Regions from separate parts of the Leptolyngbya sp. BL0902 genome, predicted to be linked through region 2. Evidence: riboswitches for the same ligand, from Rfam matches in the RefSeq annotation. Region 2 holds a riboswitch; the other holds the start of a gene.
The links. A riboswitch is a leader RNA that binds a small molecule or an ion and turns the genes downstream of it on or off. The one in region 2 is predicted to bind thiamine pyrophosphate.
Positions count from the first base shown of each region.

Region 1: linked by a shared signal. The riboswitch ahead of thiC (phosphomethylpyrimidine synthase) and the one ahead of GFS31_RS04755 (sodium:solute symporter family transporter) in region 2 are both predicted to bind thiamine pyrophosphate.

Region 1 covers NZ_CP046155.1:3,492,884-3,496,748, forward strand. Annotated here, with positions in the region: gene GFS31_RS15470 (HNH endonuclease) at 1-680, opposite strand, end outside; gene thiC (phosphomethylpyrimidine synthase) at 978-2,348, opposite strand; TPP riboswitch at 2,583-2,678, opposite strand; gene GFS31_RS15480 (DNA-methyltransferase) at 2,879-3,820, opposite strand.
Region 2 covers NZ_CP046155.1:1,045,963-1,049,827, forward strand. Annotated here, with positions in the region: gene GFS31_RS04735 (rhodanese-like domain-containing protein) at 1-5, shown strand, start outside; gene GFS31_RS04740 (2Fe-2S iron-sulfur cluster-binding protein) at 56-295, opposite strand; gene GFS31_RS04745 (DUF2470 domain-containing protein) at 307-597, opposite strand; gene GFS31_RS20935 (hypothetical protein) at 729-1,220, shown strand; TPP riboswitch at 1,223-1,317, shown strand; gene GFS31_RS04755 (sodium:solute symporter family transporter) at 1,657-3,156, shown strand; gene GFS31_RS04760 (hypothetical protein) at 3,153-3,614, opposite strand; gene GFS31_RS04765 (alkaline phosphatase family protein) at 3,618-3,865, opposite strand, start outside.

The DNA.
Region 1 (3,865 bases), 1.9 Mb from region 2:
TGTGCCCCATCCACAATATTCAGCCCATCCCAGCTTACAACCCGCATTTTGCAAAAAGCACAGCGTTGATCGTAGAGCTTCACCACATTGCGACGAAACGCAGCATTGCGAACAAAGATTTGGTCAGCGTCCTTCAGGTCATCCACATTGTAAGTTGCCCCACCAGAATCGAAAAGCGACTGTTGGATCGCCTCAAACTCATCGTATTTCAAGGATTCTGCAATTTCGCCACCCTTGTCAGGAAACCAGGCTTGGATCAGGATGGTCGTGAGTTCCTGGCGGCTTGTGGGATCGCACAGGAAGGCAAACAGGTCATCATCCAGGTAGGCGTATTTCACCGCAGAGCGCAGGGCTGGCAACGTGCGGATCTTTACCCTGGCCTGAATCGTGGCCTCAAAACCGGGGTTCGGCATCAGGTGCCAGAACCTATCCCCCGTGAGGTGGAAGAACGGAAGGGCAATGTTGGAATGGTGATCGCTGGAAACAAATTGATGCCAGAACTTCAGAAAGTTAGCGGTGAGTTCTGGGGAAAGGTAGATTTCGTTGCGGCTGAACTTGCCCTTCTCAAACAAATCCAGCACCGCCAGCAGCAGGATCGGCTTGTGGGGTGCCGTGCCACGGGCCTTATCCACTCGCAGCTTGGCGAACGCTTTGGCGTAGTAGGTTAAATCGTGCGTCACAACCCTGAACCTTTCGCGTCAGGCTTCTTTGAGCCTGTAGCGGGTGTCTGTCTCTTTAAGGTACCCAGGCGGATTTTGAAAATCATCCGTTTGCGAAATTTTCTTAACCTCTGCCAGCCTTCCCGGAAACCATGGCCCCACTAGGACGGCTTGAAGACTGTCGTGGCAGGGGGTGTCTTGTCAAAACTCAAACAGGTCTTTATCCATATCCCAGAGGTCTGGATCCCAGAGGTCTGGCCTGGAGAGGCTTGAAGGTGATCAGTGATCCCCTCCATCCCCTGGGATCCGATATGCGGCCTACACGCTGGCGGCTTCCCTAGCTAGGAACTTCTCCAGTTCCGTCAGGGCGTCGGCATCTACCTTGGTTTGCATGGGGCAGAATTTGGGGCCACACATGGAGCAAAACTCAGCGGTTTTGTAGATGTCGGCGGGCAGCGTTTCGTCGTGGTATTCCTTGGCCCGGTCGGGATCGAGGGATAGCTCGAACTGTTTGTTCCAGTCGAAGTTGTAGCGGGCGTGGGACATGGCATCATCGCGATCCCGTGCGCCGGGGCGATGGCGGGCAATGTCGGCGGCGTGGGCGGCGATCTTGTAGGCGATCAACCCCTGGCGCACGTCTTCGGCATTGGGCAGGCCCAGGTGTTCCTTGGGGGTGACGTAGCAGAGCATGGCGGCACCGCTCCAGCCCGCCAGGGCGGCACCAATGGCGGAGCTGATGTGGTCGTAGCCAGCGGCAATGTCCGTCACCAGGGGGCCGAGGACGTAGAAGGGCGCTTCGGAGCACTCTTCCATCTGCTTTTTGACGTTGTAGTCGATTTGATCCATGGGCACGTGGCCAGGGCCTTCTACCATCACCTGTACGTCGTGTTCCCAGGCGCGGCGGGTGAGTTGGCCGAGGGTTTTCAGTTCCGCCAGTTGCGCGGCATCGGTGGCATCGTGTAGACAACCGGGACGGAGGGAATCGCCCAGGCTAAAGCTCACGTCGTAGCGCTTGAAGATTTCGATGATGTCGTCGAAGTGCGTATACAGCGGGTTTTGCTTGTGGTGGTGCAGCATCCAGCGGGCCAGGATGCCGCCGCCGCGAGAGACGATGCCCGTGATCCGGTCGCGCACCAGGGGCAGGTGCTCAATCAAAATTCCGGCGTGGATGGTTTGATAATCCACCCCCTGCTGGGCGTGCTTTTCGATGATGTGGAGAAAGTCATCGGCGGTCAGGTTTTCGATAGTGCCGTGGACGCTCTCCAGAGCTTGGTAGACGGGCACGGTTCCAATCGGAATCGGTGAAGCGTTGATGATGGCGGTGCGGATGGCATCCAAATCGCCGCCCCCGGTGGACAAGTCCATCAGGGTATCGGCCCCGTATTTGACGGCGAGGTGCAGCTTGGCTACTTCTTCGTCAATGTTGGAGGAATTGGGCGACGCACCGATGTTGGCATTCACCTTACACTTCGAGGCAATGCCAATGGCCATCGGTTCCAAATTGGGATGGTTGATATTGGCGGGAATAATCATCCGCCCCCGCGCCACCTCATCACGAATCAGCTCTTCCGGCAGGTTTTCTCGCTGGGCCACGTAGGCCATTTCTTCGGTGATCATGCCCTGCCGCGCATAGTGCATTTGGGATACATTGGTATGACCCTGGCGCTTGGCAATCCATTCCGTTCTCATAGTGAACCTCTATAAACACGTAGCGCTAGAGGAGATGGCTACAACAGAAAAGGCTGAATCTCAACGCCGTACAGAAAACCTAAAGTGACGATTCAAAAGACAAGGATCAGGCCGTTACAGCCCAGAACTTATCTACCTTTGAACCCACGAAGAACCCTAGTCAATGACCAAGGATTCCACCATCGATGCCCAGCCCTAGGCCGGACGTTTTCTGCCATCGTCGTTGCGATCTAATGACCTCAAGCAACGCTTCCCTCCGCTGGTATCAACCAGGTCAGGTTCTGAGGGTATGATCTCAGTCCGAATAATCGGACACCCCTAGCTTGGGGCCATCATAGCACTGGTGGCTCGGTCTGTAGCAACGGGCCAGCAGCTTGCAACATTCCGACTCATTAAGCCTTGGGGATTGGGGGTTAGGGATCAGGGATTAGGGATTAGGGATTAGGGATTAGGGATTAAGGATTGGGGGGTGGGGCGTCGGGGGTGGGGAACCTGACGATTGGGGTGCGGCTGCATTCGGGTAAAGCTACTTAGGGCGAAGGAATGCGGGTGTTGCGCTCCCAGAAAACACCGTTGGCATAGCCCTGAATGGCGGGGTTGAGTTCTGCAAGGCTCAGCCGTTTTTCGGCCAAGCAGCAGTAGGTTAAATCTTGCTCAATGCCGACATATTGCCGCCCTAGCTTTTTGGCCACCACCGCCGTTGTGCCGCTGCCCAAAAAGGGATCTAGCACGACGTCGCCCGGTTGAGAGCTGGCTAGGATGAGTTTGGCGATCAGTTTCTCGGGTTTTTGGGTGGGGTGATCGGTATTTTCTGGCATCGACCAAAATGGAATCGTGATATCCGTCCAGAGGTTGGAGGGATGGGTGAGGCGATATTTATTTGGGCTATTTGGGGTATCTTGCCAGTCTTTAGGCTGTCCTTCCTGGGTGCGATAGGGGGCCATCACCTGACGTTTGATTTTGACCGCTTCAACATCAAAGAAGTAATTATTAGAAACAGTGCAAAACCAGATGTCTTCACTATTGTTTTTCCAGTTTCTTTGAGCTCCTCGGCCCTTTTCTCGTTCCCAGGTAATACGATTTCTGATTATAAAATACTGTGCTATGACTGGATAAATCAGAGTAGAGGTTAGCCAATCGGAACAGATATAAACCGAAGCAGTAGGTTTAAGTAATTGTTGAACTTGGCTAATCCATTGTTCTAGCCAGTCGGTGTAGGCTAGATTTTTACGTCGATGAAAGGCATTTCCATTAAAGTTTTTTGTGAGGTTATAGGGTGGATCGATGATGAGTAAATCCACAAATTTTTCTGGCAGATAGTCCAGCGCTTTGAAGACATCTTGCCAAATAATGCTATTGAGAATAGCGTCCGGCTTAACGGTTTGGTGAAGGGTCTGAAGTCGCTGCGAAAACTGTTGCTGTTCCGCCTCTGTTAGGTCTAACGTGCGATTGTGGGGAGATCGATCTTTCATAGGCTTTGGGCAAGAAATCAACAACAGGGCACGAAATAGCATTGC
Region 2 (3,865 bases):
CCTAGGGGCTCGCTGTAGCCCAACAGCCTAGCTGCTAGAAGATGGAAGAGCTTAGCTACCAGGTAGGATCCACATAGAGGTTAATCACCAGCGGATCGACGCCAGCGGGCACCGCCGAGATACAGGCGCAAATGGGGTCAGCCTCGCCCTCCACCTCCACCTCACAGGCATGGCAAGACCCCATCAGGCAACCCGTGGGGATGGTGATGCCCGCCCGGTCGGCCACCTTCAGCAGGGGTTCGCCTACCTCAGCGGTGACGGTAACGTTGTCAGGCAAAAACTGAACCGTGACCATGGTTGACTTCATTACGCGGATTCAGCGGCGGCGGGACGACTTTTGAGCATGGCTACCAGGGTGTGGTGAGCGTCCTCGGCCCCGGCTAGGGTGTGGTCAAAGGCAATCCGCACGGTCTGGGGTTGTCCGTCTACCGTGGCGGTCAGATCCATGCCTTCGGGGTCGATGGCGTTGAGGGTGGCGTCGGTGGCGCTGGGCAGGTTGCCGTAGGCGGTGGCGTAGAACAGGACGGCCTCTGCGTGATCCTTATTCATGTGCTTGCAGATGCGATCACTGACGGCGCTGGTGATGGGTTCGGCCATAGGAAATCTCGTAAACTACAACTACATCCTCCTAGGATTACGCCAATCGGGCTCTCCTGCAACTCCGCAAGGGCAGATCCCGGCCCGGCATCATCCGCCAATCTCAGGTTTTGCTCCGCGTCTCCCTGCCCATGTCTTCCACGCCTCCCCCTGCCACCGCCCATCCCTGGCCCACGGGTCATCTCTTCCAGAGCCCAGGGGCGCACCTCACCTATCGCGTGATCGGCCCCTGCTGTCGATTGTTTGACCGCGAACAACTGCCCTGGCCCTGCTGTCGCATTCAATGGCGGGGCAAAGAACCCAGTTGGCGACGCATTGGCAAACGCCTGGTGCCCGATCTCGCGACCCGAAAAGCCCCCTCCTACTGCGTGGAAATTGTGGGCCAGGGCTACCACACCCAGCCCTTTGTCACCACCCTCTACACCGCCGAATTTGACGCCGCCACCCGCAACTGGTGGTACACCAAATCGGCCCACCTCACCCAGGCCAAGGAGCACGGCACCCGCGATCCATCGCCAGCGACCGACGCCACGGAAGGGAATGCACAGCCTGGGCCAGCCCCAGAAACCGCCTTGATTTTGCCCAGCGCCGCTGATTGCCGGAGCGAAGGGGCCAGTTTATAATGCCAACACGCTAGGGGTGTCCGACCATCGGACTGAGATCATACCCTCAGAACCTGACCTGGTTAATGCCAGCGGAGGGAAGCCAATCTTGAGGTCACTAGCCGTTGCCCATAGACCTAATGTAGGGCAGCCATCTTGGCTGTTTATGCCCTAGACTGACCCATTTGTTGGGTGATTCTCGTGGGAGCTATGGCAGGCTGGAAGCCCGCGCTACCTTGGGGCAAAGCTGACGTTTTGGGTGACACTTTCTAGCTTCAGTAGATCGCAAACGCGCTCTTGGGTTGTGATCTGGCCCTCTCCCTAAATCCCTCTCCCAACTTGGGAGAGGGACTTTGAAATGCTTCCGGCTCCCCTCTCCCACGGGGAGAGGGGCTGGGGGTGAGGGCCAGACCTTCGCGACTACTGAACCCTTTGTTCTAGATTAGGAGGTGTTTGGATGACGCTCGGCATAACCGCCATTGCGGTAATTTTGATCACAGCAGCCAGTTTTACCCTGCTAGGACTGTTGCAGGCCAGCCGCCACACCATCAGCCTGGAAGACTACTTGGTGAGCCGCAACCGGGTAGGCACGGGCATGGCCTTAGCCACCATCGTGGCCAGTGCTATGGGAGCCTGGATTTTGTTTAGCCCGCCGGAAGTAGGGGCCACCAGCGGCATCGCCGGAATTGTGGGCTACTGCATTGGGCAGGCCACCCCCGCCGCCCTGTTTGCCTTCATGGGCACCCGAATGCGGTTCCTCATGCCAGCGGGCCACTCGCTGAACGAGTATGTGCTGCACCGCTTTGGACAGGCCATGTATCGGCTGACCCTAGCGATTGTGGTGTTCTATATGTTCGTTTACCTGGCGGCAGAACTGACGGCCATTGCCAAGGCGGTGGAACTGATGGCTGGGGTGCCCCTCTGGCTGACAGCCCTGCTGGTGATTTCCGCCGTGTTCATTTACACCCTGGTGGGTGGCCTAGAGGCAACGATTTTCACCGATGCCGTGCAGTTTGCGGTGATTGTGCCGCTGCTGCTGTTGAGCTTTGGCATTGCCGTCTTTGCCCTGGGCGGTTGGGGCAATGCGGTGGCCCCGGTGCAGGATGCAGCCCCTCAGTTGTTGACCCTCGCCAACGGGCCGGGGCTTAAATTTGGGGCCACCTTGGTGATTGCGGTGATTTCCGCCGAAATGTTCAACCAAACCAACTGGCAGCGGGTCTATGCCTGCAAAACCGATACCGTGGTGCGTCGCTCCTTTTTGGGCTCGTTTTTGGTGATTTGGCCGATGCTGTTCATCTCTGGGCTGCTGGGCATTGTGGCCATGCACTTCGGCTTCAATGACGACCGCGCCTTTTTCTCCCTGATCCAAGCCCTGGAACTGCCTGGATGGGTGAATATTGCCGTCCTCGTCCTGGTGCTGGCCCTGGTGATGAGCAGCCTGGATTCCCTGCTGAACGGCATTGCCAGCGTCTTTACCACCGACCTGTTGCGGATCTTTCCCGAAAAGTCCACCAGCGGCATCCTCAACCTCACCCGTGGGCTGACCCTCATCATCGGCATTCCCGCCATCCTGATCGCCGCTAGGGGTTACAACGTGCTGTACCTATTCCTGCTGGCGGATTTGGTCTGTGCTGGGGCGCTGTTTCCCGTCCTGTTTGGCCTCTACTCCAGACGCCTCACCGGGCAAATGGCCCTCTGGAGTACCGTGGCCGCCATCGCCGCCGGAGCCTTGTTCTTCCCCAAACCCGACTTTAGCCCCTGGAATGGTCTACCCTTCGCCGGGGATTTGCTGGTCAGCTTTGCCGCCCCCATCGTCGTCTCCACCGCGCTTTGTCTGGGGTGGATTCAACTCCGCGCCCGCCAGAGCAAAACCGAAGCCTACGATTTTGGTCAGCTCAGCCGCGATATCCAAGCCTATGGTTGGGCCAAGGAGGACGCCCCAGAACACCGTCCCTAAAGCTCTAAAAAGCGAACCAACCGCTCGACAATTTGTCGCTGCTTGGCACAGGGTTGGTGGGACATCAAGCTCAACTGCTGACCCGATTTTAGGTCTACGCTGGCGCTACAGGGGCGTCCTCGCCCAGAAGTCCGGCGCTTTACCTGGATGGTGCGAATGTCTCGCAGATTGCAGGTAAGGTGCCGGGTTTGCCCCAGGATGTTGCGCTGGAAAATGGTTAACTGCCCTGTGCCACGGTCGATTAAACAGCCGCAGGGGATTTTTTCGATGAAGGCATAGGCTGAAATCCCCCCGGCAAAGAGCAGCCAAAGTACACTCCTCGCCGACCCCTCGACCAAGACCAACAGCACCGCCACCAAGGCGGCTACCCCTAGGAACGCCCCTACCCCAAGTTGCCACGCGCATTCTTCCCGAAACTCGATGTGTAGTCTGTAGGGCGTCTCTTCCAGGATTTTCATCGTCTACCTCCACACTTTGCCCCGCAGCCCATCGGGGGGGGTGATGCCGTAGCGATGCAGCAGGGTGGGCAACACATCATAGAGCTGTGCGCCCTCCAGTTCTCGACCCGTTTGGGGTTGGGCGGGATCGTGGAAAATCATCAGGCCGAAGGGGGCGTGGTTGGCGTCGTCGGGGCCAGTGTCGTTGTCTACGGTGTAGAGGCTGTTGAGGCCCACGCTGCCAACGGAACGCCAAGCTAAGTCATCGAAAT